DNA from 2 places in the Cellvibrio sp. ATLC23 genome. Region 1 is predicted to be linked to the other one. Evidence: predicted binding sites of a transcription regulator. Region 1 holds the regulator's gene; the other holds the start of a gene.
What was found. Region 1 encodes LexA, which represses DNA repair genes until DNA is damaged. Its sites were predicted from a motif close to ACTGTNTNTANANACAGT; they were not measured.
Positions count from the first base shown of each region.

Region 2: a site for LexA is predicted at 2,279-2,296, ahead of AC2CG4_RS11455 (DNA polymerase II). Genes of this name have one in related genera too.

Region 1 covers NZ_JBXUOS010000004.1:406,204-421,722, reverse strand. The annotation lists gene AC2CG4_RS09580 (NAD-dependent malic enzyme) at 1-1,431, shown strand, start outside; gene AC2CG4_RS09575 (MmcQ/YjbR family DNA-binding protein) at 1,867-2,229, shown strand; gene AC2CG4_RS09570 (helix-turn-helix domain-containing protein) at 2,288-2,893, shown strand; gene fadB (fatty acid oxidation complex subunit alpha FadB) at 3,015-5,165, shown strand; gene fadA (acetyl-CoA C-acyltransferase FadA) at 5,178-6,356, shown strand; gene AC2CG4_RS09555 (hypothetical protein) at 6,549-7,931, shown strand; gene AC2CG4_RS09550 (hypothetical protein) at 7,995-8,261, shown strand; gene AC2CG4_RS09545 (cell division inhibitor SulA) at 8,358-8,765, opposite strand; gene lexA (transcriptional repressor LexA) at 8,758-9,360, opposite strand; gene AC2CG4_RS09535 (DUF2845 domain-containing protein) at 9,446-9,808, opposite strand; gene fliS (flagellar export chaperone FliS) at 10,035-10,421, shown strand; gene AC2CG4_RS09525 (hypothetical protein) at 10,435-10,713, shown strand; gene fliS (flagellar export chaperone FliS) at 10,872-11,279, shown strand; gene AC2CG4_RS09515 (sigma-54-dependent transcriptional regulator) at 11,572-13,032, shown strand; gene bioA (adenosylmethionine--8-amino-7-oxononanoate transaminase) at 13,106-14,410, opposite strand; gene AC2CG4_RS09505 (flagellar brake protein) at 14,683-15,483, opposite strand.
Region 2 covers NZ_JBXUOS010000006.1:109,033-124,551, reverse strand. The annotation lists gene AC2CG4_RS11465 (alpha-glucuronidase family glycosyl hydrolase) at 1-1,832, shown strand, start outside; gene AC2CG4_RS11460 (hypothetical protein) at 1,991-2,188, shown strand; gene AC2CG4_RS11455 (DNA polymerase II) at 2,309-4,738, shown strand; gene AC2CG4_RS11450 (hypothetical protein) at 4,762-5,505, opposite strand; gene AC2CG4_RS11445 (SMI1/KNR4 family protein) at 5,694-6,116, shown strand; gene AC2CG4_RS11440 (lytic transglycosylase domain-containing protein) at 6,258-7,049, shown strand; gene AC2CG4_RS11435 (hypothetical protein) at 7,215-8,279, shown strand; gene AC2CG4_RS11430 (carbohydrate-binding module family 20 domain-containing protein) at 8,377-10,383, opposite strand; gene AC2CG4_RS11425 (hypothetical protein) at 10,633-10,971, opposite strand; gene argF (ornithine carbamoyltransferase) at 11,366-12,283, opposite strand; gene AC2CG4_RS11415 (acetylornithine/succinylornithine family transaminase) at 12,351-13,514, opposite strand; gene AC2CG4_RS11410 (response regulator) at 13,764-15,519, opposite strand, start outside.

The sequences.
Region 1 (15,519 bases):
GATCATCTGACAGAGATTATGCCGCTGATTTATACCCCTACAGTCGGTTTGGCTTGCCAGCAGTTTTCTAAAATATACCGGCGTAAACGCGGGTTGTTTATCTCTTATCCCGATCGTGATCGCATCGAAGATATGTTGCAAAATGCGACCAAACAAAACGTCAAAGTGATCGTGGTTACCGATGGCGAGCGTATCCTGGGGCTGGGTGATCAAGGTATTGGCGGCATGGGGATTCCAATTGGCAAGCTTGCCCTTTACACCGCTTGTGGCGGTATAAGCCCTGCGTATACCTTGCCGGTTATGTTAGACGTGGGTACCAATAATCCTGCACTGTTGGATGATCCTATGTATATGGGGTGGCGTCATCCGCGTATTACTGGCGACGAATATTACCAATTCGTCGATGAATTTATTCAAGCCGTTAAAGTTCGCTGGCCAAATGTACTGCTTCAATTTGAAGATTTTGCGCAGGATCATGCAACTCCGCTTTTGAACCGTTATCGTGACCAGCTCTGCTGCTTTAACGATGATATCCAAGGGACCGCTGCAGTTGCTGTCGGAACCTTAATGGCTGCGTGCAAAGCCAAAGGTGAGCAACTCAAAGACCAACGAATTGTGTTTGCTGGCGCTGGTTCTGCAGGATGTGGCATCGCCGATCAAATCATTAAACAAATGAAAGCAGAAGGTGCTAGTGACGCAGAGGCGCGCAGCAGAGTTTTTTTGATTAGTCGCGATGGCTTACTGCAAAGACAAGTGCCGGGGCTGTTCGATTTCCAGCTTCCGTTTTGCACGCCCGATGAAGTAGTAAATAGCTGGGTGTTAACTCATAAGCTAGGAGATGGATGCATCAACTTATTAGATGCGGTCAGTAATGCTCACCCCACAGTACTGATTGGTGTCTCGGGTCAAGCCGGTTTATTTACCAAAGCGGTAGTTGAGGCGATGCAGGCTCACTGCGAACGCCCCTTGATACTGCCGCTGTCCAACCCTACATCACAGGTAGAGGCTCAGCCGGTAGATATACTGCGCTGGACGTCTGGTAAGGCTATGGTTGCTACTGGCAGCCCCTTTCAGCCAGTCGACATGGGGGGGCAGACAATTGAAATAGCCCAATGTAATAACAGTTACATATTTCCTGGTATTGGTTTGGGTGTTATCACAGCGAAGGCTGCGCGTGTGACCGATAATATGATGATGGCCGCGAGTAAGGCACTGGCCGAGTCATCACCTATTGCTCAAACCGGGAGCGGGGCTTTACTGCCCCCCTTGGAGAGCATTCGGGAGGTAAGTAAAGTCATTGCCAGAACTGTCATCCTTCAAGCAATTACAGATGGTGTTGCTCTGCCTATTCCGCTTGAATTAATTGACGAAAAGATCGAAAAGAATTTCTGGTATCCAGAGTATCGAGAGTATAGGCGTACGTCGTTCTAGGTGTTTTTAACGATATACAAATAATATATATGCAATTACTCACTAAGCTCATATATGCTAGTCTTCAGTTGAGAGTGTAAGAAATTGCGACACATCTTCCGAACCTAAAAAAGTATGTAATTTTGATTGGATTTGTGAAGCAGGCGGGATGAGTAGTGGTCGCATTGACCATAAAATAGCCGCCAAAATAAAATTAGATGAATTCTGCGCCATTCTTGCTATCGTTTCTCGCGCGGGTGATGCAGAATAAGCACTAGGTGAAGGAGCAGGCCGATCATGTTGGTGACAAATACAATTTGTTTTTTTGGTGCCTATACTTGTGAGGTATTGCATGTAGGAACTTGCAGTAGCAAAAGATTATGAATGTAAGTGTTCGACCTTAACCCTATTTATAGCTTTTTAATCGACCCGAGTTGTTCGATAAAGGACTAAAACATGGATTTTCTTTCCGCACAGAAATACCTTTTAACTAAACATCAAGCCAAGGAAATGTTTCCCTCTGGCCCAGATATGGCGGTTTATAAAGTTTGCCATAAGATGTTCTCTACTCTCACCGCAGAGGGGGGAGTGCCGCGTATCAGCCTGAAATGCGATCCTGATCTTGCGTTGCAGTTGCGAGAGCAATATCCGGCTGTTCGCCCAGGCTTTCAAATGAACAAAAAGCACTGGAATACCATTATTTTGGATGGCACTGTTCCTAGTGACCAGATCCAGCGCATGATTGATCATTCTTATCAGTTGATTGTGGATAATCTGCCAACAGCTGAGCGAGATCAATTGCTCGCCTCCAAAAAGTAAATTCCGCGTCTGGCACTGGGTATTTAACCCAGTGCTTTTCTTTGTTTTGGTACCAAGCATGTCGAATGATGCAACTGGTATAGAATCCTCCCTGAATATTACTATTATCTCCAGTGAATCGGTTGACACTGCCTCCTCCAGCTCTGTTCTTTTGGATACGGCGGCCCGGATTAAGCTGATTCGCGAGGCTTTTGGTTTTTCTCAGCGTGAGTTGGCCAAGCGTGCAGGAGTGACCAATAGCAGTATTTCAATGATTGAGCAGGGGCAGGTAAGCCCAAGTATCCAATCGCTTAGCCGCATACTTGCTGTATTTCCGATTAGTCTGGCCGATTTTTTTTATTTTCAGCTTTCTGTTGATCGCCAAGCAAAGGTTGTCACTGCGTCGGATGCGGATGGTTACGATTCTAAAATGCAGCAACGGCAGTTGGATGCTCGAATCGAATGCCTGTCGGCAGGGCAGTTCACCGCGTTTAGTACCGCCGCAGTAGATAGTTGTGGTGTGCTATTGAGTGGTTGCTTGCAGTTGACCTTGCTAAGTGGAAGGCAGATGCTAAATCAGGGCGATAGCTTTTATGTCCCTGCCAGTCAACCGTATCGCTTAATCAACCTTTCCTCACATGATGCGAGCCTATTTCGTTGTTCGCTTTTTGTGCACCAAAGGTGATGTGCGTAAATTTTTGTGCGTTAAAGCCCAGCAGTTTGCACTCCTATAAGGCAACTCTACGCCAGCCTGCTACACTCAAAACCATGTTTCCCTCCTCGTTCCTTACTAGAAAGAGAGATTTATTATGTTTCAAGGAAAAGCCTTAAAGGTGTCATTACTACCTGATGGTATTGCTGAGTTAACCTTTGATTTACAAGGTGAATCGGTAAACAAGTTCAGTCTGCTTGTTGTTTCTGAGCTTCAGCAAGTACTCGATTTGCTCGAAAATGAAAAAAATATTCAAGGATTGTTGATCAAGAGTGCAAAGGATGTGTTTATTGTAGGAGCCGATATTATGGAGTTCGGAGCAGTATTTGCCTCTGGCCCTGAACAAATTACTGGCCATTTGGCGACTAATAATGTCAATTTTTGTCGCCTTGAGGATTTGCCATTTCCCACTGTTGTGGCGATTAATGGTTTCGCATTGGGCGGTGGCTTGGAGTTTTGTTTGTCATGTGATTACCGTATCGCCAGCACGGCTGCCAAAGTCGGGTTGCCCGAGACTAAATTAGGCATTATTCCTGGTTGGGGCGGTACTGTACGCTTACCGCGAGTGGCCGGCCTTGATACAGCAGTTGAATGGATTGCTGCGGGGAAAGAAAATGATGCAGAAGCTGCATTAACTGCGCGTGTTGTTGATGCGGTTGTTGAACCAGAAAAATTACATGATGCGGCACTGCATTGTTTGCAGCAGTGTATTAATGGCAAGTTCGATTACCAGGCTCGCCGCGCGCAGAAAAAAGCCCCGTTAAGATTAAACTTTATCGAATCCATGATGGCCTTTGAGACCTCAAAAGCGTTTGTGGGTGGGCAGGCTGGGCGCAATTATCCAGCGCCTGTTTCTGCGATTAAAGCGATGCAAAAAGCAGCCGATAAGGGGCGCGATGAAGCATTGCAAATCGAAGCGGAAAACTTTGCCAAAATGGCGCAGACCCCAGTCGCTCAATCCCTAGTGGGTATTTTCATCAACGAGCAAGTACTGAGCAAAAAAGCCAAGGCTTGGGAGAAAAAAGCCGATAAAAAAATCGAACGCGGAGCGGTACTTGGCGCTGGGATTATGGGTGGCGGTATTGCCTATCAATCCGCGCTAAAAGGTGTCCCGATTAAAATGAAGGATATCGCCCAGCAGGGGATTGATCTGGGTTTGTCCGAGGCTAATAAATTATTAAGCAAACGTGTTGAGCGTAAAAAATTAACCGCAACTGAAATGGGCAACGTACTGAATCGTATTGAGCCTGCACTGACTTACGATGGCTTTGACCAAGTTGATATTGTGGTTGAGGCGGTTGTTGAGAACCCAAAAGTAAAAAAAGCGGTGTTGGCCGAAGTTGAAACCAAAGTCAGCAGCGATACAGTGCTCGCTTCTAATACCTCGACTATTTCGATCACTTATCTTGCCGAAGATTTAGCGCGGCCAGAAAATTTCTGCGGCATGCACTTTTTTAACCCCGTCCACATGATGCCTCTGGTGGAAGTGATTCGCGGTGAAAAGACATCGGACAACGCTGTCGCTCACACCGTAGCTTATGCCAATGCCATGGGTAAAAAGCCTATCGTGGTAAAAGATTGCCCCGGCTTTTTAGTCAATCGCGTGCTGTTCCCCTATTTGGCTGGTTTTGCGATGTTACTGCGCGACGGTGTTGATTTTCAGCGTATCGATAAATTGATGGAAACCTGGGGCTGGCCAATGGGACCTGCGTATTTATTGGACGTGGTGGGGATAGATACCGCAGTCCACGCCGAAAAAGTGATGGCCAATGGTTTCCCCGATCGTATGCAGCGTGACTTTACCTCGTGTACCGATGCGCTTTTTGCTGCGGGACGCCTCGGTCAGAAAAACGAGAAGGGCTTTTACAATTACGTGTTGGATAAAAAAGGTAAGCCAGCGAAAGTGGCGGCCGCTGAAGTGGCCGATATTCTTAAGCCATGTATTCAAGGTGCGATTGACATCAGCGATGAAGATATTGTCGCGCGCATGATGATTCCAATGGCCACCGAATTAACGCGCTGTCTCGACGAAGGTATAGTGGAAACAGCTGCTGAAGCCGATATGGCATTGGTGTATGGCACTGGCTTCCCTCCGTTCCGCGGTGGCGTTTTCCGTTGGATTGATGCAATCGGTGCGCAAACTTTCTGTGATATGGCCGCAAAATTCGCCGCCTTGGGTGCTCTTTATCAAGCACCGGAAAGTCTCAAAGCCAAAGCGGCTAACAACCAAAAATTTTACGGCTAAGGAGTCATACGAATGAGCTTACAACCACGCGACGCCGTCATTGTTGACTTTGCCCGCAGTGCCATGGGGCGCTCTAAAAACGGTTGCTTTCGTCATATGCGTGCCGATGATATTTCAGCTGCGATTATCAAAGGTTTGCTGGCGCGCAATCCAGAACTCGACCCCGGTACTATTGATGACCTGTTGTGGGGCTGCGTTATGCAGCGCGAAGAGCAGGCGTTTAATATCGCGCGCAATATTCTGTTGTTGGCCGGTTTGCCGCACACCATTCCGGCGCAAACGATCAATCGTCTTTGCGGCTCTTCTATGTCAGCGCTACATACCGCAACAGTGAATATTCGCGCTGGGCAGGGTGATGTGTATCTGATCGGTGGTGTTGAACATATGGGGCATTTGCCCATGTATGAGTCGGTCAGTATCAATCCCTTATTGGGTTTATCTGTCGCCAAAGCGGCGGGCAACATGGGTATGACAGCTGAGTATCTCGCGCTCTTGCACGGCATCAATCGCCAGCAAATGGATGAGTTCGGTGCGCGCTCCCATCAACTGGCCGCTCATGCACGTGAAACGGGTAAGTTTAGCCGCGAAATTATTGCGGTTGATGGTCATAACAGCGATGGTTTTTTAATCTCCGTCGATCAGGACGAAACTATTCGACCAGAAACAACGGTAGAAGCCTTGTCTAAATTGTCACCTGTGTTTGACCCTAAAAATGGGCAAGTCACTGCTGGCACCTCATCGCAATTAAGTGATGGGGCTTCGGTGATGCTGGTGATGTCGGCAGAGCGCGCGAAATCATTGGGTTTAAAGCCTATCGCCAAAGTGGTTTCATTGGGGCTTGCGGGTGTTGATCCGTCGATTATGGGTTATGGCCCTGTGCCATCAACTGAAAAAGCGTTGAAGGCGGCCAATTTAACTATCGACGATATAGATGCTGTTGAACTGAATGAGGCGTTTGCTGCTCAAGCATTACCGGTGTTGAAGGATCTCAAATTGCTTGAAGTGATGAACGATAAGGTTAATTTACACGGCGGCGCAATTGCACTGGGGCATCCATTCGGTTGCTCGGGAACTCGTATCACCGGTTCACTATTGACGGTGATGCAGGATCGCGATTTAAATTTGGGTGTCTCCACTATGTGCATAGGCTTGGGGCAGGGGATTACCACTGTGTTAGAGCGCCTGAATTAATCAGTCGGATCAAACCTGCAGTACCAATAAGGGGTCAACATACGTTGGCCCTTTATTTTTATCTCTATGGTGTCAGTTTGGGTTTCATCCACCCTTATAGCTTCGTCTGTTAAACTGCGTGTAACTATTCTATTTGTGAGAATTGTGTTGGTTTCTTTTTGCTTTGATAAAGCTGTCCCGGCTGCCAAATTAATGGAACAAACCATTCGGCGCTTGCTAGCTATAGGTGAGTTTCCGCAAGCGCAGCAGCTGGTGATCCAGTTTTCCCACTCGCAATATTATCTTCCTGAGCAACCCTCGTTAGAGTTACTTGCGTTGCTTTCAATTGTTGTAGATAGTCACGAATCTATACGTATTGAAGGGAGTATTTGTTTTTTCACTGCTGAGAGGTTGGAGCAACTGCAATCTTTGCCTAATGGCGTTGCTAATGCGAACGAAGTGTTGCGGGAGTATTGTCAACTGCATGCGCTACCTTGGCTTGTGATGTCCGATCCTTGGCTATTGGCTCCCATCCATATCCCCAAACCATGGGGGCAGGAGATTTGGTATACCGGTATTGAGGCTCGCGGTCAGTCTGGTGTAATGGGCGATGCTGGTGTTATCCCCTTGCCGTGGCTGTTGGAGCTTATGTCGGAGCAAATGGGCTTGCCTCATGAAGCTCAGCCTATTTTGCTTAAAATTCTTGATCCACTTCCAGATGAAGTTTATGGCGATTTGTATTTTGAGCTTCATCAAGAAAAACAAGAAGTTTATGTTGTGACCCATATAGACCCGAAGGCTTGGCCTGAGGGGATTGGTGCAATCCAACTGGGTTTTTCGCCTGAAATGCGGCGGCGCTATCAGACTGACGATGCATTTAAACAGGCTTATCTGGGTTCCGTGCTGGCTTATGAGCAGGTCAGGCATTTAATAGATCTTCAGTTAGATGAGAAGCGAACTGCAGCAGGATTAGAAATACACCAGCCTGTAATGCATTCCCAATTGATAAATTGGATTAATGAGTTATCGCAACAGATTGAAAATAAAACATTATTTGAAACTGAGGCTGAGCTGCGCAAAACCATGAACAGTTTTGTGGCGAGTCGTCCATTAACACTGGGGGATGTGATCACCGTACCTAAATTGGTTCCTCATGCACTGCAGCATGGGGTTAGAGTTGTGGAGTTTCAGACCCCAGTTTATGAGCGCAAAATTCTCAGTTTCGGGCAAAAGGTATTAACCCAATCGCACTGGGATACTGAAAGTGCACTTGAATTGGTAGATCTGAATGTTGCCCAATCTCAGCCCTCTGAGTTGCTGATTGCCAATCAGCAGTTGCGCATTGAACGCATTGTAAACTTTGATGATTTTGCGGTGCAGCGAATCCAACTAAATGGCAGTTATACCTCTAAGAGTGATATTTATTCCGTGCTAATGGTATTGCAAGGGCAGTTAACATTGAGCTCTGCTGGGCGGACTTGTGAGCTTGCTTCTGGCCAAGCCGTTCTTCTTCCCAGTGCGGATATGGGCTGGGTAATTGCCAGCACTTCACCTTGTCTCTTGCTGCTTGCCTCTCCACGGCAGCTTGTCAAATAGGCTTTGAGGTAATTGGGTGTTAGAATGCACCCCCCATTTTAAGTTGAGGCAGCCGAGGTAGTCATGTCGTCTTTTTATGAAATTGTTGAATTGCTGAATGGTGATGTGGCTTTGGCGCGTGCTGATGATGAGAAGAATGAGCCTCTGGTGACAATTCGTTTTTCAGAAGAATCTCTGGCTTTTTTGGGTGAAGAAAAATTTTTAGTTGCCAAAGCAATGATTGAAGCAGGGATGGAGGCTGCAGGCGATATTGCTGATCAACAGGCGGAAGCTATGTTAGATGAAATGGTTGAAGAGTTGAGTGATACCGAAAAATTAATGCTGCATTAACTTCAGCTATACAGGCTGAGGCTGCCTCCCTGCGATACTTCATTTATTCGAAGTACAATCCCATCATTAACTGCGTTTAATTAACGCGCCATTAGCTTAGCGCACTCTGAGCAGTAATCCCTGACACTCACCGATTTTGGCTGCCATCTCAAGTTGGGCAAGCTCTTTATCTGCCAGCTTTCCCGGGCTTGATATCACTGTGTGGCTGTTGCCTGCCGAGAGCGCTTCCCACGTAATCCATAAGAGTGTTTGCGGGTTTTGGCAGTGAATAACTCGAATATAGCGCGTATTAACACCATAAGATTCCAGTAATTCACGGCTGATATTGTGGGGTGCGATCCAGGTAATCCAGCGATCGCTGCATGCATTGCTAAGAAAGGCAATCATTGGTAGTAGCAGTGCAACCTGTTCAGGGGAGTCACTGGTTAATACCAGCTCGGTGACGCCGTTCGCGGGTTGCTGCCGAGTAGTAGTGGTGGGGATGACGTGGGCGATGTTAGTCACGGCGAATTACTCCTACACTGAGGCCTTCGATACTGAATTCCTGGTCGCGCATATCAACCAAGATGACATCAAATTCGGGGTTTTCTGGCCATAACTCAACTTCTGCTTTGTTGCCTGAGCGCTTGAAACGCTTAACGGTAACTTCTTCACCTATGCGTGCAACAACAATTTGGCCGTTGCGAACCTGATCAGTTTTATGAACTGCAAGCAAGTCGCCATCGAGAATGCCGGCATCCTTCATGCTCATGCCGTGAACGCGCAGGAAAAAATCTGCACTGGGTGAGAAAAAGCTCTGGGGGATATTGCAATAATCTTCAATATGCTCTTGTGCAAGAATCGGATTGCCTGCTGCAACGCGTCCAACAATTGGGATGCCTGCTTGTATCTCTGGCAATTTTATTCCGCGTGATGCGCCGGGAATGATTTCGATCGCACCTTTGCGAGCCAGAGCCTTAATATGCTCTTCAGCGGCATTGGCTGACTTAAAGCCGAGAATTCGTGCGATCTCGGCGCGCGTGGGCGGATAACCTGTTTCATCTGCGTATTGACGAATAAGTTGCAGTACCTGTTCTTGGCGCGGTGTTAAGTCAGACATGATGCACTCCCGTATCTGTTTATTTGTACAGTGGTTGTGATTATATACAGTAAATCGGGTTGTGCAATAGTTTTTCAATGTGCTCTTATTTCACTCTGTCGCCATAGCGAATACTCTGCAGCTGACCCCGAGCAAAATACAGGTGGGTGATGAATTTGCCTTTGCCGGGGTTGTAGGTCCAGATATCTATATTTTCACATGTCGCTATAGCGATATTGTTTTGTGCATTGTTATCGCCATTTTGTATTCCCTGAGCTTGGGTAGTGGTTGCGATTGGTTGGCAGAAGCTGTCGGTCATTATGGGGTTGCCGCACTTGTCGAGGACTTCTGCTTTAGTGTCACCGAGGTGCGTGAGCTTCGTTTTACAGCGTAAAGACTCGGCAACACATGTGCTGGAGATGCCTGCAAGAATCGTCGCATATAACATTGAAACAAAATGGTTGTTCATGAATATCTCCTTTGCGATGGTTACATTTACTTTAGTTGTTGTGGCTGAATCCGAAATGAATTTATCACTTGGCTTGCATAGTAATCTCGCAAGTTGCGGCATGGTCTTTTTACATTTTTCTCGGTTTCAGGTTAAAGATTTTACGATTAGTGCCGTTAGCTTATAGGGTTGGGTTGTTTGGTCGCTCCGGCCAGCAACGCAAAATTCTAATACTCTGTGGTGATATATGAATTCCTATTCTGCCGTTCAGAACTATGCCAGCGTCAAAGTTCATTCCAGTGTTGAAACAGCATCTCCTCACCGTTTAATACAGATGTTGTTTGAAGGCGCATTAGAGCGCATCGCCCAAGCTAAAGGTGCCATGGCGCAAAATCAGATTGCCCGTAAAGGTGAGTTAATTGGCAAGGCAGTAGCCATAGTGGGCGGGTTACAGGGTAGCTTGAATGACAAAGAGGGCGGTGCTCTTGCCGCTAATCTTGACGGTTTATACGACTATGTCATTCGCCGCCTTAGTCAGGCGAATTATGAAAACAATCCGGAGTATCTGGATGAGTGCGGTCGTTTGCTGGGCGAGATAAAAACCGCCTGGGATGCGATTGGAAGTCACGTGTAACGAGGGGTTTATTATGGCGATTCAGTTGGTGTCTGCTCCTGAATACCGTGGCGAAGCTGGCATTATGGCTATGCGTCATCTGCAGCTAGAATTAACCACCGCATTACAGCAGGAGGATTGGGAAAAAGTTCGGCATTTGGATCGCATTTGCATATTGTTGATCGATAAAGTGATCGCAGCAAATCGCGATGACAAGTCTACATTGGTATGTGCGTTAGGGGAGTTGAAAGGTGTTTATGCTGGCCTGATAGCCCAATGTCAGCGTGAAGTGACGCTTCTTCATGCGACCTAAGTAGGCTGGTATGGATCTGCCCTTGCTTAAAATTGTGAAATAAGTGTTAAAAGCACTAGTTCATAAGGTTTTTAAAACAACTCTCTTATAGCAAAACTCGCAAAAGCCTCTTAGCCCTGCTAGCCTTAAGATACATAACTGCTCGCAGGGGATAGTCCGTGTCTAACTACAAACCACAAGAAGCGCTGAAACAATATCGTCAGTTGGGTATTGAATCAGAAATTAACAATGCTTCGCCACATCGTTTAATTCAATTGCTATTTGAAGGTGCACTTGGGCGTTTGGCGGCAGCTCAAGGAGCTATTGAGCGCGGAGATCTTGCGGCAAAAGGCGAGTTGTTGGGAAAGGCCATCAGCATTATTGGCGGCTTGCGTAGCTCGTTGGATATGGATGCTGGAGAGTTATCTGAGCGACTTGATCAGCTTTATGAGTACATTAACCTTAAGTTGTTGGAAGCATCCAAGTTGAATGATGTCGAAAAAGTTAATGAAGCGATTCAATTATTAAAGACAATTAAATCCGGGTGGGATGAAATTGCCCCACAAGTGGCATCGCCCAAGTCATAAAATTATTTGTCATAAAATAACAAACCATAAAAACAATTTGTGTGGTTTCCGCGTAGTTGCACCATAAGTGTTGTTGATTGTCTTTATTTTGTTCGAAGCTGAAAAGGCGTAAATTTGGCGAATAATTATTCTGGTTGATTAAATGCTGTTAAAACGCCAAAAACATTTCGCCATAAGTTTGACTAAGATCAGTGTCTCGTCTATTACTTACTCCAAGTAGCCGTTTCTTTGCCTTGACTGATATTTTATCTGCCGTCGGGGTGTTGGTATGAAATGAAAAAGGTCTTGGGGTATGTGGCGCAACAATAAAGTTCTTGTTATAGACGATAATCAGTCACGCAGGCACGATTTAAAAATTTTGCTGGATTTCCTTAGCGAAACTACACGCACAACCGCTAGCAATACTTGGCAGGCCGCTGTTGCCGAGGAAAATAACGGCGAAGACTATGTAGCGATCTTGATTGGTGATTATCGTGACAGCAATCAATCTCTTGCGCAGCTGCTTAAAGAAATCCGCTCTTGGAATGATGAGGTGGCAGTTGTCTTGGTTGGCGATGAAAATCAAAATGCCGATGAGGGATTGGATGATCTCTATCGCTTTATGGTTATTGCTACTCTTTCTCTCCCTCCTACCTATAACAAGCTGGTTGATACACTGCATCGCGCCCAGTTGTATCGCGAAGCGCAATCTACGAGTAAGCGACAGCCTCAGCGGCGCCCCGTACATTTGTTTCGCAGTCTGGTAGGTACCAGTCGCGAAATTCAAAACGTGCGTGAAATGATGGCGCAGGTGGCTGATAAAGATGTTTCAGTGTTGATTACTGGTGAGTCGGGTACGGGTAAAGAAGTAGTTGCGCGTAACCTGCACTATAACTCGCCACGTCGGGACAAGCCTTTTGTTCCCGTTAACTGCGGTGCAATTCCAGCGGAGTTACTCGAAAGTGAATTGTTTGGTCATGAAAAAGGGGCGTTTACTGGTGCGATCAATTCGCGCGCTGGCCGTTTTGAAATGGCAGAGGGCGGCACCTTATTTCTAGATGAAATTGGCGATATGCCGCTTAATATGCAAGTTAAAATTTTGCGCGTATTGCAAGAGCGTTGCTTCGAGCGTGTTGGTAGCAACAAAACCCAGCCGGTAGATGTTAGGGTAATTGCTGCAACCCATCGTAATCTTGAGCAGATGATTGCGGATAATACTTTCCGTGAGGATTTGTTCTATCGTTTGAACGTATTTCCTATCGAGCTGCCATCACTAAAAGACCGGTCTGAAGATATTCCATTATTGATGAACGAGTTAGTGTCGCGCATGGAAAGCGAGCAGCGTGGTTCTATTCGTTTTAATTCGGCAGCAATTATGTCGCTCTGCCAGCATGAATGGAGCGGTAATGTGCGCGAGCTTGCTAACTTGGTTGAGCGCATGGCAATCATGCATCCGTTTGGTGTAATTGGTGTGCAAGATTTACCGGCAAAGTATCGTCATGTGGATGTAACCGATGAAGATTTCGTGCACGCGCCAGCAAATGCAAATGGTACTGCAGTATCAGGTAGTACCAGTTATGTAAATATGAACGACACTCCGCTTTTGCCCGAACAAGGTATTGACTTACGTGAGTACATTACCAATTTAGAGATGAGTTTAATTCAGCAAGCGTTGAATGATTGCGGTGGTGTTGTTGCTCGGGCAGCAGATAAGCTTTGCGTGCGCCGCACCACCCTGGTAGAAAAAATGCGCAAGTATGAAATGCAGCGGTAGCGATAGTATCTTGCTTGCCTAATGCTAAAGAGGTGGGTTGAATCGGGGAACTGGCTCCCCTTGACCCTCGCGGCTACTTTGTGAGTGTTGCGACTACTTTCAATATTGACGATGTTAATTTGCTTAATTCATCTTTGCTGATGATGAAGGGCGGCATTAAATAGATAACATTGCCAAAGGGGCGGATCCACACTCCCAACTCGATAAACAGCGGCATTAACTTGCTCGTATCCACTGCGTTTTCTAATTCGACCACCCCGATAGCACCCAGCACGCGCACATCGCGCACGTATGAGAAATCTTTGCATGGTGCCAATTCATCGCGCATTTGTTGCGCGATGTTCGCAACTGTTGTCTGCCAATCGGAGTTGAGCAGCAGATCAATACTGGCATTGGCCACAGCACAGGCAAGCGGGTTAGCCATATAGGTCGGCCCATGCATAAAAATGCCACTCTCACCACTGCAGATGCCGTTGCTCACCTTGTCGTTGCAGAGTGTTGCTGCCAGGGTGATGTAACCTGCGGTCAGTGCTTTGCCTATACATAAAATATCCGGGCTGATACCGGCGTGCTCACAGGCAAATAGTTTTCCAGTGCGGCCAAAGCCGGTGGCGATTTCGTCGACGATTAAAAGAATTTCATTTTTATTGCAGAGCTCGCGTACACGCCGTAAATAATCCGGTGAATAAAAACGCATTCCTCCAGCACCCTGAACAATCGGTTCAAGAATGACTGCCGCAATCTTTTGGCGATGTTGTTGGATGAGCTGTGCAAAATTCGCAATATGGGATTCTTGAAACGTCTCATCAAAACTGCAAGGTGGCGCTTCTGCAAATAAATGATGTGAAAGCGAGCGGTGAAAGAGATGGTGCATACCTGAGTGTGGATCGCAAACTGACATGGCACCAAAAGTGTCGCCATGATAACCGCGCTTTAATGTTAGAAACATGGTGCGCTGAGCCTGACCTTGAGAATGCCAATATTGAATTGCCATCTTAAGTGCAACTTCAACTGCAACAGAGCCTGAATCAGAAAAGAAAACTTTATTTAATCCATCGGGAGCTATTTTAGCGAGTGAGCTGGCGAGCTTTACTGCAGGTTCATGTGTAATTCCGGCAAACATCACGTGCGCCATTTTACCAACTTGATCAATCACTGCTTGATTTAATACCGGATGATTGTAGCCGTGCAGTGTGCTCCACCAAGAGGACATGCCGTCAACCAAAACGCGGCCGTCTGCCAGATGTAATTCTGCCCCCTGTGCGTGGTTTACTGCTGCAACAGTACCGGGTTGGGTAAATGATGTGTAAGGGTGCCACACGTGAGCACGATCTAGGCGCAGTAAATCTTGGTTGGCAATTTCTTGGCTGTATATCATGAGGGTTCCATATCATCCGCAGAAAATAATTAGTCGTTTGCCCCAAGCTTAACGAAATTTTTTGTAAAAAGCTGAATCAATTGCGTTAATTCACGGTGGCATTAATTAAATCTGAGAATCAAATCCAGTTGTTTGTGCGATAGTTTATCCGTCCTGTTGATGTGATTGGTGATGCCGCGAATTACATCTTCAGCATTGGTGTTTCTATCTTAGTTCAGAACAAGAGAATCAGTAGCTTTCTTCTACTGGTTTATTTTCACGATTGCCTGTCCTCAGGCGGCGTAGCTGTTGATGGGTTCTGGGGCGCAGTGTCCACTATGGCTGAGTTGCGATTCGCGCAGAAATCGGGCGAGCGCGGCGCGCGTCTCTTCCTCCATATCGATAAACTCAACACTGATTTGGGTATGGCGATAAGGGCTGCGACCTATACGAAACGCACAGATACGCGCGCGGCAACGAATTTGTAGCTCATCGCTAATATCCACCTCGCACATTGGCAATAGAGCGCCATGGCGCAGGTAGGGCAGCATATTGCCCGCTACTATCAAGCGTAGTCCGCCGGTAGAAATGTCTTGTAATGTGCCATAACTGGGTTCTTGCCCAAGGGTGCGAATTTTGACCGAAAGTGGTGATTGGTGGCCGACGATAAAACGCGGTGCGTTGCGTCTGGGCATGTAATAAACAAACTCAGGCAGGGCGATGGCAAATCCTATTGCGTCATAGGTAAAGCCCATGGCGACTATAGGGGCGCGAATGACCAGCTGCTCGCCATTGCGATGGTGGCGCAGGGTAATTTCATCGCCCGCGTCTAATAATAGTTGTTGCGGGAAAAGGTCATCCAGCCAGAGTAGGCCGCGTTCGACATCAATCGCCAAAATCATGCTCTGATAAACACGGCTGGTACCGGTAATTTTTATCTCCAGTAATTGCCTCTGTGCGTGTAACTCCGCTAGTGGGAGATACCGCTCAGGGATGTTATTTGCGGACGATACGTCCTCTTGTCCAGCGGCTGGTGCTTTGGTTGGTGCAGATGAGCGAGCACCTTTTCTAAACAGTTTGTCGAAAAACGACATGACTACCTCCTCACGGCAAAAATTCTCCCCTGGTAC
Region 2 (15,519 bases), on a different contig from region 1:
TCGAGCGGACCCACATCAATAAGCGCGTAGTAACGATTATTGCTGCGAATACTGATGTGGGTGTGCTCTATGGCAGTTTTCATTTATTGCGCTTGCTACAAACACAGCAGTCAGTTGAAAAAGTGTCCATCGCCAGTGCGCCCAAATTGCAGCATCGTGTAGTTAATCACTGGGATAACGTGAATCGCTTGGTTGAGCGCGGGTATGCCGGTTTATCGCTGTGGGATTGGGGCACATTGCCGGATTATAAATCCCAGCGTTATGTCGATTATGCGCGCATCAATGCATCGCTCGGTATTAATGGTACGGTGATTAATAATGTAAATGCCGACCCGCGCTTATTGAGCGATCAATTTCTGCAAAAAATTGCGGCTCTTGCCGATGTGTTTCGCCCTTACGGGATCAAGGTGTATTTATCGATTAATTACAATTCACCGCGCGCTTTTGGCGATTTGGATTTAGCCGATCCGCTCGATCCACGCGTGCAAAACTGGTGGAAAGAGCGCACCAAAAAAGTGTATCAATACATTCCCGATTTTGGTGGCTATTTGGTAAAAGCCAACTCAGAAGGTCAACCTGGCCCACAAGATTATGGCCGCAATCACGCCGACGGCGCTAACATGCTCGCCGCAGCATTAAAGCCTTATGGTGGCGTAGTTTTCTGGCGCGCATTTGTATACAGCCCGGATATTGGCGACCGCTTCCGTGGTTCTTACGATGAATTTAAACCACTTGATGGAAAATTTGCGGATAACGTCATCTTGCAAGTTAAAAATGGCCCCATCGATTTCCAACCGCGCGAACCCTATTCATCACTTTTTTCTGCGATGGAAAAAACCAATATGATGATGGAGTTCCAAGTCACCCAGGAATATTTTGGTTTTGCCACACACCTTGCGTATCAAGGCCCGCTGTTTGAAGAGTCACTACGCACTGAAACTTTTGCTAAAGGCGAGGGTTCAACTATCGGCAATATCCTTGAAGGAAAAGTATTTAATAGCAAGCGCACCGGTATGGCCGCAGTCATTAACCCCGGCACTGACCGTAACTGGACAGGGCATCCGTTTGTGCAATCCAGCTGGTATGCGTTTGGGCGTATGGCGTGGGATCACACTATTTCGGCAGAATCGGCCGCAGAAGAATGGTTGCGCATGACTTTTTCGAACGATAAAAAATTTATCGAACCCGTTAAGAATATGATGATGATATCGCGCGAAGCTGGCGTAAATTATCGTTCACCGTTAGGGTTGACTCATTTGTACTCGCAAGGTGATCACTATGGCCCTGCACCTTGGACAGCTAATTTAGAACGCCCAGATTGGACTGCAATTTATTATCATCGCGCAGCCAAAGACGGCATTGGTTTTGATCGCACTAAAACCGGCTCTAACGCAATTGCGCAATATCCTGCGCCGCTGGAAAAACTATACGGCGATGTAAATGCGGTTCCAGAAGATCTATTGCTTTGGTTTCATCACGTAAGTTGGGATCACAAAATGCAATCTGGCCGCAGCTTGTGGGATGAATTAGTCCACAAATATTATGAAGGTGTAGAACAGGTTCGCAGCATGCAACGCGATTGGGATCAGCAAGAACAATTTGTTGATGCTGAACGTTTTGCACAAGTAAAAGCGCTCTTACAAGTACAGGAGCGCGACGCCGTAATTTGGCGCGACTCCTGTGTGCTCTATTTCCAAACCTTCTCCGGCAAACCCATTCCCGTCGGTTATGAAAAACCAAAACACGATTTGGGCTACTACCAATTCCTCGCCCGTACCCGTTACGTGCCAGAACCGTGGCACCCTGCAAGTTCAAGCCGCGTATTAAAATAGCTTCCCGCTGTTTTCCTATTACTCCCAGGCTTTGCTTGGGAGTGCCTATGATTACTTTAAGCGTGGGTTTGTAACAAATCGTATCTGCTAGTGAACTGTCTAAAATCCATTGTGTCGATATGCATCATTCATAAGTTACTGAAAGAGGTGTCGTCATCATGAAAATTTTCATTATTTTTTCCCTGCTTTCCCTTGCAGCTTGTTCCCAGCGACAAATTTATAACTCGGTTCAAGTGAGTAATCGCAACGAATGCGAAATTTTGAGTGGAGTTCAACGCAAAGAGTGTTTGGATCGTTTAGCCCCTGACTACCAAACTTATGAACAACAACGTCAGGAGTTATTAAAAGATCGGTGATGTTTGATTTGTATCCCAGATAAAAACATCACCCATTCATTTCTGCATTTTTAATCCCGATTGCATCCCCATCCTCTAATGCAGGATAATACTGGTTAATTAACCAGTTTCTGTGCTTTTATGATCAACGTCTTTTTATTAACCCGCCAATGGCGCGATACCCGTGAGGGGGTTGTGCTCGATTTGTGGTGGGCGACAGAAACCGGCAGTTGTTGGACGCAGGTGACCGGGCAGGAGGTAGTGTTTTTTGTGTTGCGTGAAGATGCAGCGCAAATTCAGGTGTTGATTAAGCGTTTGCGCCACTGGCGTATGGCGGAAGTTGAATTAAAAACCTTTCTGAATAAACCGGTTAACGCGCTCTATTTTAAAAATCACCGCACTGCGCGTGATGCACAAGATATTTTTCGGCAGAACGAGATTGCATTTTGGGAGAGCGATATTCGCCCGCCGGAGCGCTATTTGATGGAGCGGTTTGTAACCGCAGGTGCGCAGTTGGGTTTGCCGGATCAATCGCCCTCTGTTCACTCTGCCTCTACTCATTCCGCTGGACTACCACAGCCGCTGCTTAACCCTCGCATTACGCCGTTGGCCGATGAACAATCACTCTGGCGACCCGCTTTGCGCATGCTCTCGCTTGATATTGAAACCTCTATGGATGCCAAACAGCTCTATTCCATCGGCGTTTGGTGTGAGCAGGGCAAGCGGGTGTTTATGGTGGGGCAGGGCGCTGATACGGAGCTGGTGATTTTTTGTGCAGATGAAAAATCTTGTTTGCAGCAATTTTTTGTATTTCTGCAACAGGTCGATCCCGATATTTTGATCGGATGGAATCTGGTGCAGTTTGATTTGTTGGTGTTGGAAAATATTTGCCAGCGCTTAAAAATGGAACTGCAGTTAGGTCGCGCTAATCAATCCATTCACTGGCGCCATGAAGAAGGCGATGGCGGGCGCAGTTTTGTGGTAATTCCGGGGCGTGTGGCGCTCGACGGTATCGAATTACTTAAAGCGGCTAATCATCAATTTCCAAGTTATTCACTGCAAAATATTTCGCAGGAGTTGTTGGGCGAAAGTAAATTAATTACTGGCAGTAATCGCGGCGGTGATATTACCCAGTTGTTTAAAACCGATAAGCTAGCGCTGGCTGAATACAACCTGCACGACTGTGAATTGGTGTGGAAAATTTTTGCCCAGCAAGAGTTGCTTGCCTTTGCGCTGGAGCGCAGTCAATTAACGGGCTTGTTGTTGGATCGTATCGGCGGCTCTGTGGCGGCATTTGAATATTTGTATTTGCCGCGTTTGCATAGGCGCGGTTATGTCGCGCCCAATTTAGGCGAGTTGGAATCTGATGTTATCAGCCCCGGCGGCTATGTGATGAATTCCCGCCCCGGTATTTATGACAATGTATTGGTACTGGATTTTAAAAGTCTGTACCCGAGCATTATCCGCACGTTCTTAATTGACCCTTGTGCATTTTGGTTAGCGCAGCACAATCAGCTCGATGAAACTGAAACACTGGCCGGCTTTAATGAGGCTTATTTTGCCCGCGAGGGGCATATCTTACCGGCAGTGATTGAGCAGCTTTCGGCGGCGCGCGATCGTGCCAAGCAACATAAAAACGCGCCGCTCTCCCACGCCATCAAAATTATTATGAATTCGTTTTACGGTGTCTTGGGTTCTACTGGCTGCCGCTTTTTTGATCCCCGTGTGTGCAGTTCCATCACCCTGCGTGGCCACGAAATTATCCAGCGCAGCCGCGATTGGATTGAGCAACAGGGCTATGCGGTGATTTATGGCGATACGGATTCACTGTTTGTCTGGCTGGAAAATAACTGCGTGGGTAAAACGCCTAAGGCGCCGGAGCAGTGCCATAAGATCGGCGCGCGTTTAGCCAAAGAATTAAATGCCTGGTGGCAGCAGACCTTGCGTGCTGAATTTAATATCAAAAGTGCTTTGGAAATCCAATACGAAACCCATTACCTGCGTTTTTTAATGCCGACTATTCGCGGCTCTGAATTAGGCACTAAAAAACGTTACGCGGGTTTGATAGAGGTGAATGGTCAGCGCGATATGGTGTTTAAAGGGCTGGAAAATGTGCGTACCGATTGGACCCAGCTGGCCAAAGAATTTCAAATGACGCTGTACCGCAAAGTATTTGATGGTGAAGATTATCTGGATTTTGTGCGCGCGATTAACGCTGAAGTGTTGGCGGGGAAACGCGATGTGGAATTGATTTATCGCAAGCGGTTGCGCCGTCATCTGCATGAATACCAAAAAAATGTGCCTCCCCATGTGCAGGCAGCGCGCAAATACGAGCAGTTAACTGGTGTGCGTTTGCGCCGTGGCGATTGGATCAGTTATGTGATTACCACTAATGGGCCGGAGCCGGTTGGCTCCTATGAGGTGGATATGAACTTGCGCCAGAGCCCGTTTGATTATCAACATTATGTGACCAAACAGCTCGCCCCCGTCGCCGACAGTATTTTGCATTTTATGGATGAGTCGCTAGGGCAATTGGTGGAGAACCAAATGTCGCTGTTTGATGCGCACTAATACCATTCGCGAGACAATAGTAATCACCATACAATTTTATATTGCATGCCCACCGCGAGATTATTGACGTCGGAACGGCGATATTGGTTGATGCGGTATTCAGTAACAAAATAAAGCTGCTCAATAATGTTAAACCCTAGTTGTGCTTCGGCTACTACAGGGTCATCAGGAATGTTACCCGCAAGTGTTTCGCCAAAGGTGTGATCAATAAAACCGGCGAGATATAAACGTGGTGATAACCAGGGGAATTTCATCATAAAGCTGTGTTCAAGTTGCCAGGCATTTCCCGGTTGATCGTCAAATTGAATTACATGAGCATTGATCGCATATTTTAAATTCATGCGCTCAAATAATGTTTTTAAATACGCACTGTCGTTTAAGCGCCAGCGCACGCCTAAACGGTGGCGATCATTGTCGACACCGGTTCTAAAATTCATTTGCAGCGTTAAATCCAATGGCGATTGTTCGCTGATCCGCCAGCGCACATTTTGTTCGGTGTAATAGGTCGTGGTATCGCTCAATTCATCCGCTGTTTTTTGATTGCCAAAATTGGTCAGACTGAAATATTCAAAGCGATTGGGCAATTGCGCGGCGGCATTGATGGTGGCTACGCTGTCGTCATCGACATCGGATAAATAGGGGTAGACATTAAAATCCAAAAAGCCACTGCGGCTGTTTTGTGCATGCGCGCTAAGCGGAAGTTGTAGCAGTGCAAGTGCAATAAATAATCCGGTTAGTATTGATCGATCAAAAATACGGGTGTACATAACAGGGTTCCGTGTGGCGCGCAGCGGCTGCGCTGGAGGATAGCGACTGGGTAGCGAAATATCTAATAAACCTTAGTGTAGATGCCGCTTAATCGCCACGTGAGTCAGTTGGATTAATGCTAAGTTCTTGTTATCAAGAATCGCTTCGGGCTATATTCCCCCTCCCTTTGTCATCTTCAGGTTATGTTATGTCCGGTTCCAATTCCGATATCGATGAAGTTCTTGAGTTGCTGCGTGATCACAATGAAATGGTGCCAGTGCCGCTGGAATTGCCCGATGAAGATCGGCTGGTCGAAATTGAAGAAGAATTGTTATTGCCAATCCCCCGTGAAATGCGCACCTTTTTACTGGAAGCGAGCGATGTGGTGTACGGTTCCATCGAGCCAGTTACCGCTGCTGACCCCTATTCACATACCTATTTACCTGAAGTGACGGCAGTGGCCTGGGAACAGGGCGTGCCGCGCTATTTAATGCCGCTGTGTGAAGTCAATGGCACTTACTATTGTGTCGAGCAAGACGGAGAAGTGGTGTTCTGGCGCGATGGTGAATTGACCGATGAGACTTGGCCCTCGGTTTGGCACTGGGTGCGTGATGTATGGCTTGAATCCTGATTTGAGATGGGCTGAGAAGTTGGATTAAGTCACGAAAATGGATTTTGGTGACAAAAGCATCCCGTTTATTGGGCTACACTCAATCTCCCGGCCAGATTTATTGTGGTCTTGTCTGCCCAGTTCTTGGTGATGGTGTCTGTTGTGTATAGAGTTTGGTTGTCATCTGCTTCCCTGATTCTGGCTTTGTCCAGCGCGGGCGTATGGGCGGTAGATGCAGTTAACACCACAGCTGAGGATACTGCCCAAGAGTCCAGCCTTGCGGATTTTGAAGCCCATGTCCGGCGCATTGCAGAAAAAACTGCCGCCGAAGAAAAAGCGCGCAAGGAGCAAGAGCGATTAGCGGCGGAGGCTGCGGCGAGCAAAAAGTCCGTGCAACCCTTTACTTTTTTTAAATATCAGAAAGGCGGCACTGTCGCCTACTCAGACCGTCAGCCCAAAAAAGCGGCTTACGAAGTGATTGTGTACAACTCCTGTTATGCCTGTAATCCTTTGTCGCGGGTGGATTGGCGCGGTACCAAACTCTACCTGACTGAATTTACCTATTTGATTACTCAAGCTGCGAGCAGGTACGGAGTTGATCCCTCATTGGTGCGCGCGATTATTCACGCCGAATCCAATTTCAATCCGCTGGCACGCTCACGCAAGGGCGCTATGGGGTTGATGCAATTGATGCCCGGAACGGCAAAAGATATGGGGGTAAGCAATGCCTCTGATGCAGCACAGAATATCGATGGTGGAGTGAAATATTTGGCGCGCATGCTGGAGCGTTTTGACGGCAGTATTACTATGGCGACCGCCGCTTACAATGCCGGGCCGGGTGCTGTAGAAAAGTATCGCGGTGTGCCGCCTTACAAAGAAACCAAAACCTACGTATTTCGTGTAAACATCCTGCATCAGCGTTATAAAAACCAACTGGCGCTTGCGCGCAATTAACCGTCTATACAATTCCAGTGGTGAGGCGATTCCCGCTCATAACCAACCCGCCTAATTTTTCCGATAAATTCCGCTCAAAAAAACAACGCTTTTGCCGCTATAGAGATTAGCCCTCACTCTTTTGTATGGGGCTCTTCTTTGGTTTTGATAAAGACGGACGGCATTATGATTATTTCTAACGCCTTGATTGGCATGGCTGCACAGCGGGATTATCGCGAACAACAGAGTGTTACAGAGCATTTGGAGTTTTGGTTTGATCAACCGGAGCGTCCTGCTCCCGTTAAGGCGGAGCTACCAGAAACGCCTGACGTAGAGGTGGATTTATCGCGCGCTGGTTCTTTACTGGCGATGCATCGCCGAGCAGAGCAGCTGGATCTAAGCACGCCAATGGATTCCCGTGATCGCTTGAATAAGATGATTATTGAGGCGATGTATAAATCCATCACCGGCAAAGATCTGCATATGAGTACTCCGGCCGATCTTCAAGTTGGCCGGGAAAGCAAAACGCAAACCTTGAGCGTAGATTCATCCCCACCTGCGCAGGCAGTTACCGCGCGCAGTGCCGGCCCCGGTTTAATCTATCAACGGCATGAACGATATCAGGAGCAGGAGTCCATGCGTTTTCAGGCGGTAGGGCGAGTGCGTAGTGCCGATGGCCGTGAAATCGATTTCACTGTCGCAATGAACATGAGCCGCGAATTTGTGCAAGAGTCCAATATCACCATTGAAGCGGGCAGCAAAAAAGTCGACCCCTTGGTGATTAATTTTGATGGGCTGGGTGCATCCCTGAGCCAGACCCGTTTTGCGTTTGATTTGGATAATGACGGCACTACCGAGCAAATTGCTAGCCTGCGCCCCGGCAGCGGTTATTTGGCGCTGGATCGCAATGGCGATGGCAACATCAATAACGGCAGTGAATTATTTGGCCCCAGCAGTGGTCGCGGTTTTGCCGAGCTGGCGGCATACGATGAAGATGGCAATCATTTTATCGATGAAGGCGATAGCATTTATCAGCAGTTGCGTATCTGGATGATCAATGAAGATGGCTCGACGCAATTAGCGGCGCTGGGTGATAAAAATATCGGCGCGATTTTTCTCGGCCATGTGTCATCACCGTTTCAATTAAAAGATCCACAAAATAATTCGCTCGGTGAAGTGGCAAACTCCGGCATTTATTTAACCGAAGATGGCAAAGTGGGTGTGGTGCAAGAAATTAATTTGACGGTGTGACTTTCGTTTTATAAAAAAGGCGACTGAATTATTCAGTCGCCTTGACTTGGTTTAATTTTTTTGATGTCGCCGTTGTTAAACAGCGTTTAGTACGCAGTTAAAAGGTTCCCTGCGTGTTGCTCGCACTTCCGGTGTTGAGTGTATTGTTACTGCCGCTCTGCCAGACGACACCAGCAGCCGGATTATTTTCTTCGCGCTTTAAACATTTCCATTGAACTGCCGTATTGGCGGGCAATTGAATGGTGCCTGTCCAGGTTGGATAACTCGTCGGGTTTAACTTAACTGCGGCACCGGTTGCCCAATTACCCAATGCAGTATTGTTGCCCACCACGTACACGCTTTGCCCTGAATAAGTAGTGCCATTCTTGCAGGTGAAATTCACGCTGACAGTGGCTGCTGCGGAACTGGATGCAATGCTTGAAACACTGCTAATAGAACTTGCTGCGGAGCTGCTGGTGTTGTTTGGTGTAATCGCGTATTGCAAGCTCGCATCGTTAAAGCTGATGGTGTAAGTGCCTGGAGTGGCAACAAGAATATCGTTACCGCTGGCATCGGCAATAAAATCATTGTTGTTATTGCCCCAGTTGTTAACCCAGTTGCCGTAAGCATCAAATTTAAAGCGGCCGGTGCTAGTACCGGAAAATGTTGCAGTGCCAACCCAGGTGCCAGTAGTGCAGGACATATCAGCGCTTGCCCAATTATTAAATGTGCCGCGCAATTTCATTGAAGAATACACACAGTTGTTGCCAACTACGCCGCCATTTTTTGCTTGCACATGAATAGCAGCAGCACTTTTGCCTGCAACATTGAATGTAGCGGTGCCATTGGCAGCAACGGTAATACTTGCGCCGGTGCAGGCACCATTGACAAAATCACCGCTGATTATGTTGCAATAACTACCTGCAGCCAAACCTGTTTGCAGGGTGACATTCATGCTGTCGTTTTGGCCATTGATGACAACAAAACCGAGGCTGCCGCGACCAAATGCAATTTGATTGCTGCCGTTATCCCACCAGTTCGATAAATAAAATGCATCTTTTGTTGCGTTACGAAAGCCCACCATATTGGCGATTTCGCGGTTGCGGTGTTCACATAACCAACCGTTATTACACGCACTTGCGCCACTGGTTGGCGGGCCTTGATCGTGATCGTTCCAATTGTAACTGGACATCACTTTCGGATAGCCATAGGGGAAGGCGAGGGTGAAAACATGCGCGATGTTATTCACATTCATACCGTCTTTGTGGGTCACAGTGTTACTGGTGTTCTGCCGCTGGTTATCGTGATTGGCAACAAATACTACGGCATCACTGCTTGCTAACCAGCCACCCCATACGCCTATATTGCGTAAATCCTTTAACGGCGCACGGCCTTTAAAATAAGTGCCAATCGTATTGGTGAAATTAAATTCGGTAACATCGCCTATGTAAGTATATTCAGCTGGCGTAATAGGCTCATTGGCCGCACCGATTACTTCTTGAAAAATATAGGGCGAGCCATTTAAACGGCTGACGATATTGGCGATATCGGCACTGGGCATATGTTTGGCGGCATCGATACGAAATCCGGCTACACCCATGCTCGATAAATCATTTAAGTAAGCCGCGATTTTTCCACGCACATAATCTGATTCAGTTTTTAAATCATTTAAGCCAACCAAATCGCAATTTTGTACCTGCCATCTATTGCTGTAATTAATAGGGCCGGTGCAAGTGTGAAAATCATTCGCGGCAAAAGGCACTTCGGGAAAATTACGGTTGCCCGCAGACATATGGTTGATGACGGCATCGACATAAATATCAACACCGACTGCTTTGCAGCGTGCAACCATGCTGGCAAATTCAGCACGTGTACCTGAGCGCCCTTCTATGGCGTAACTCACTGGCTGATAGCGCGTCCACCAAAAACTTCCGGCAACTGATTTTTGCGGCGGTGATACTTGTACTGCAGCATAACCTTTTGGACCGAGAAAGTTTTCGCATTCGGATGCAATATCATTCCATTGCCATTCAAACAAATGCACAAAGGTTGTCTGTGCGATAACAGGGGTGGAAATTAACGGGTATAACAAAAAAGCAAACAACAGTTTGGGGAGTGTTTTCATAGTGATTTACCGAAGTTTTGATGATTATCTTTATTAGGTTTGTATGCATGCAACGCATGTAACAACAACTTCCGGCGGCAGAATACGGTAAATGGTTTGGATTAATAGTTTGAATACGTATGCAGTATCAAGAATTAGTTGTTATGTAATGTAGTGCGACAGGTATTTTTAATTCGCCCAAAAACAATAAGCCCCATTCGGGGCTCATTGCAGTGGTCAAAGTTTTTTATAGTTGATATCAGCGCTGAATTATTGATTAGCCGACAATACTTGTGCTTTGGCTTCACTGGCAATTGGAGAAGAAACACGGTTTTTCAATACAACAGTGTCGCCTTTACCTAATGAACCCAATGACATGGTGCGGCCTTTTTCTGTGGCTACTTTAGCGCCCTTGATCACGTTGAAGGTTTTGGTGGCGCCATCTTCAGTTTTGATGGTGATAGTGCTTTCAGCTGCGTTCACTTTAGTCACAACACCAGGAACTTCTTTGTAGGATGCAAATGCTTCTGCATTCGCCATAACAGACAACGTTGACAGGCTGGCAAATGAAACAACAGCAATAGCTTTAGATACGAATGATTTTGACATGATGGAACCCTCAGGAAGTAAGATTAATCAGAATGTTTAACTGTACCAACGAGGTGATTATAGGCATCTAACATTTTTAAATGTTACCTTTTGTTACGAATTTTAAGACTGTTTTTTCACAAAAACGGCGAATTTAATCATTTTTATTCATATATAGAATAACAGATATTTTTTAAATCTCTTAAAGTTATTAAAAGCATTATTTTGGGGCGTTTTAAATAAAAAGTGTTACCGCGTGTATTTTTTTGGTATTTTCGCTTGTTTCTCGCTGGTGCATTATCGGACAACGTTGTCTATGTGGCGGGTTAATTTGGTGCTCAATAAAAAACCCGCTAATTCTGTTGAATTAGCGGGTTTTGCTTTTTTGTGTTGAATTATCGGCTGTTACCGGAATTCATTGGTTAAACAGAAACTCCATCAGCGCATTTTGTGCGTGCATCCGGTTCTCAGCTTCTTCCCATATTACTGCATCGGGTGCATCGAGGATTTCTGCAGTCACTTCTTTACCGCGATAGGCGGGCAAGCAGTGCATAAAGAGCGCATCGGCTTTGGCTAGGTTCATCAGTTCTTTGTTGACCTGATAACCGCTGAAGATCTTTTCGCGCTGTTTCTTTTCATCTTCCTGACCCATAGAGGCCCAGGTATCGGTGACAACCAGGTCAGCGCCGGCGACCGCTGCGCGCGGGTCATTGCTCAGGTTGACACGATCTTGATAGGGAGTGACAAATTCATCTTCCGGTTCAAAACCTTTTGGGGTGGCGATACGCAATTCAAAGTCACACAGCTCGGCGGCTTCAATATAGGTGTTGCACATATTGTTGCCATCACCCACCCAGGCGACGGTTTTGCCCGCGAGCGATCCGCGTTTTTCAACATAGGTTTGAATGTCGGCCAGCAGCTGGCAGGGGTGATACTCATCGGTCAGGCCGTTGATCACCGGTACGCGTGAATATTCCGCGAAGCGCTCAACGGTGCTGTGTGCGTAGGTGCGGATCATCACCATATCGACCATGCTGGCAATACAGCGCGCAGCGTCTTCGATAGGCTCGCCGCGACCGAGCTGGGAGTCTTTGGTGGACAAAAAGATCGCATGGCCACCCAGCTTCGCCATACCGGATTCGAATGAAACGCGGGTGCGGGTGGAGTTTTTCTCAAAAATCATTGCCAGTACTTTGTTGTTAAACGGTTCAGGGGCAGTGCCCTGACGCAACATGGCTTTGAGTTCGATGGCGCGTGCAATAATTTGTTGCAGTTCGGCGCGGTTAATATCAGCGAGGGTTAGAAAATGTCTCGGTGCCTTTGGGGGAACCATAATCATTGCTCTTTTATTGCAGCGCGCGCCTTATGCGCGCGCCTATTTAATACTCAGTAACTAAAGGTTAAAACTCGTTAACTAATTGCACGACTTTACTGACCAGCTCATCGGCTTCGGCGTCGGAGAGGATAAAGGTCGGCAGTAAACGAATAGTGTTGACGGCGGTCACGTTAATCAATATACCCAAATCGCGGCCTTTCTGAATCAGCTCAGGGCAGGGCGCATTGAGCTCGATGCCAATCATTAAACCCTTGCCACGTATATCGGTCAGCTTGGCATTGCCCGCCAAAGCGGCTTTAAAGTCGGCCAGTAATTTATCGCCCAACACTTTTACCCGCGCAATTAAATTGGATGATTGCAGGGTTTCAATGACTGCAATGCCAGCGCTACAGGCAAGCGGGTTGCCACCAAAGGTAGTGCCATGATTGCCCGGTTGCAGCACTTCAGCTGCTTTTCCGCGCGCGAGGCAGGCGCCAATCGGCATGCCATTGCCCAAGCCTTTTGCAGTGGTGACTACATCGGGCAGTAAATCATTGTGTTGATAGGCGAAAAAAGTACCGGTACGGCCATTGCCTGTCTGGATCTCATCGAGCATCAACAGCAGATCATGCTGATCGGCGATAGTGCGCAGTTGGTTCAGATAATCAGCAGCAGGAACCCGCACACCACCTTCACCTTGCACGGGTTCCACCAGAATGGCGACTATATTGCTGTGCTCGGCTATAGCGGCTTTCACGGCGGCTACATCGTCATAGGGTACACGGATAAAACCTTCTACCAATGGCTCAAAACCGATTTGCACTTTGGTATTGCCGGTAGCGGTGAGGGTCGCCATGGTTCTGCCGTGGAAACTGTTGGCCATCACAATAATGGTAGGGTTCTTTACGCCCTTATCATTGCCATATTTACGGGCGATTTTGATGGCGGCTTCGTTGGCTTCGGCGCCGGAGTTGGAAAAGAACACTTTTTCCATGCCCGATACCTGAATCAGCAGATCGGCCAAATGCTGCTGCTGGGGAATATTGTATAAGTTGGAGACGTGCAACAGGGTTGCCGCTTGTTCGCTCAAGGCTTTGGTAACAGCGGGGTGTGAGTAGCCGAGACCACACACGGCAATACCGCTGATCGCATCGAGATAGGATTTGCCACTGTCATCCCATACTCGGCTGCCCTCGCCCTTGGTCAGGGTCAGGGTTCTGGTGCCATAAGTATTCATGAGCGTGGACATGCTGTTCTCCAAAAAATAACGCGCAGCGTTAATAATAAAAAGTGTCTTGTGTGAAAAAAACAATCCGCCAAAGCCCATCAGTGACAGGCTTACGAGTCGTTGATCAGGGAGCGTTAATCAGAGCTGTTTTGCTGCATCAGCACTTGCTGCCGATGGGACATTGCTGGAGTCCAGTCTGTACGCGGCAAAAAACAGGCAGTAAATATATAAGTTATTGCGATTATTGGCAAATTTGGGCTGGTTTTACGCCTATTGCGACGAGTTAAAGCTGCTGCCCTGTACAAACTCTTTGGCAAAAATAATGTCGTTTTGCAGATGAAAGGCGCTATCTGGCGGCTGGATAAAAAAACCTTCGAATAAGCGCACACCTTGCATCCACAGACTGGAAAGGTTGTGCGAGTTTTCAATTTGCGTGGCGATTACTTTGATGCCGCGACCGGTGGCTGAGGTGATTAATCGCTCCAATAATTTGGGGTTGCTGGTATCGCTCGTGAGTTTGGGTGAGAGGCGCATGTAGTTAAATGTCAGATCTTCTAGTAGCGACAAAATTTGCTCATTCTCTCCCGCGCGGGTAATACAAATACCGCAGTGAATATCGCGTAACGCCTTAGCGATTTCACGTGCTTGATGGAAGTGGTTAATGATCCAGTTTTCTTCCAACATAAATACCAATCGCTCCTCACCCCGTAAGCGCGATGAGCGCAGCACATTGGCGGCAAAGGAAAAAAAGGCGCTCTGTTGCAGGGTTTCCTCGGCCAGATGAATAAATAGGGTTGCCTGTTCGCGGGTATTGCTGTCTCCGGCAATTGCGCTCACCGCTTGCTGTAATGCCCAGCGATCCAACTCCAGTCGTTTACCTGGCTGGGTAAGGCGGTTTAAAAATTGCCCGGCGGCTATGGGTTCGCCATCTTCACCGCGCAGGCGGGTGAGCACTGCGAAGTGTTCAATGTGTGCATCTTCCAAGCTAATAATGGGTTGGAACGCGAGAGTCAGATCGCGGCTGAACACAATCTGGGTAAAGTCAGGCAGGTTTTTCTCGCTGACAGCCGTAGCGCTGTTGGCTGGTGTGCCGTGAACGCTTTCCTCAAATGCTTGTTCGGCACGCAAGAGTGCATTGTTGGCCGTACCCAGGGAGTGCTCTAAAAAGGCTATCCCCAGCTTAAACTCTAGATTGAGCGATTTCCCTTTGATGCTATAGGTTTGGCTGCTCAGATGTTTGATAAATTGCTCGCCGCGCTGGCGATGAAATTCTACGCTGCGTTTGCCAGCCAGTACGCAGGCAACCATAGGGGATAAATCAATCCACTGCTCATCACTGCCTGCCGTTTCGTTGAGGCGGTGACAAAATTGATCGTGTAAATCAAGCAGCTCAACTTGTCCTAATTGTTGGCTTAGCTCTTCCAGCTTATCGATACTGAAATAGTAGAGCGCACTATTTTGATTGCCCAAACTGTTGTTTTGTAATTCATCTTCCAGCGCACTAAAAAAATAGCTGCGGTTGATCTGTTGCGGCTGCTGCGCCTGACGGGTTACTCGCGCGACGCGATTTTTCAAGGCGAAGGTATCGGCGAGTGCCTGTTCGCACACGTTGATCAGCTCGGCAGCCTCAAAAGGTTTGGTCAGCAGGGCATTGACGCCGAGCGCTTTGATACTTTTGTGCAAATGGGTATCGGTATCCGCGGTGACAAAAATAATGGGCAATAACAAAAACGCAGGATCCTGTCGCAGCAGTACGGCGAGCTCCATGCCATTAATATCAGGCATGTGCATATCCAAAATAACCAAATCGGGGTTGAATTTGGCGGCCTGCTGCAAACTGTGGAGTGGTTTGTTGAGGCTGAGCACCTCCATTCCTGCGTGCCGCAAAATTTCAGCTTGCAAACTGGTCATGGCGGGATCGTCGTCAACAATCATTACCTGTTGGGTTTTGGTGTTAAGCGTGATGATGTTGATCAACTTCTCGACTAAAGAATTAAAATCGAGTGGTTTGGTCAGGTAATCGTTG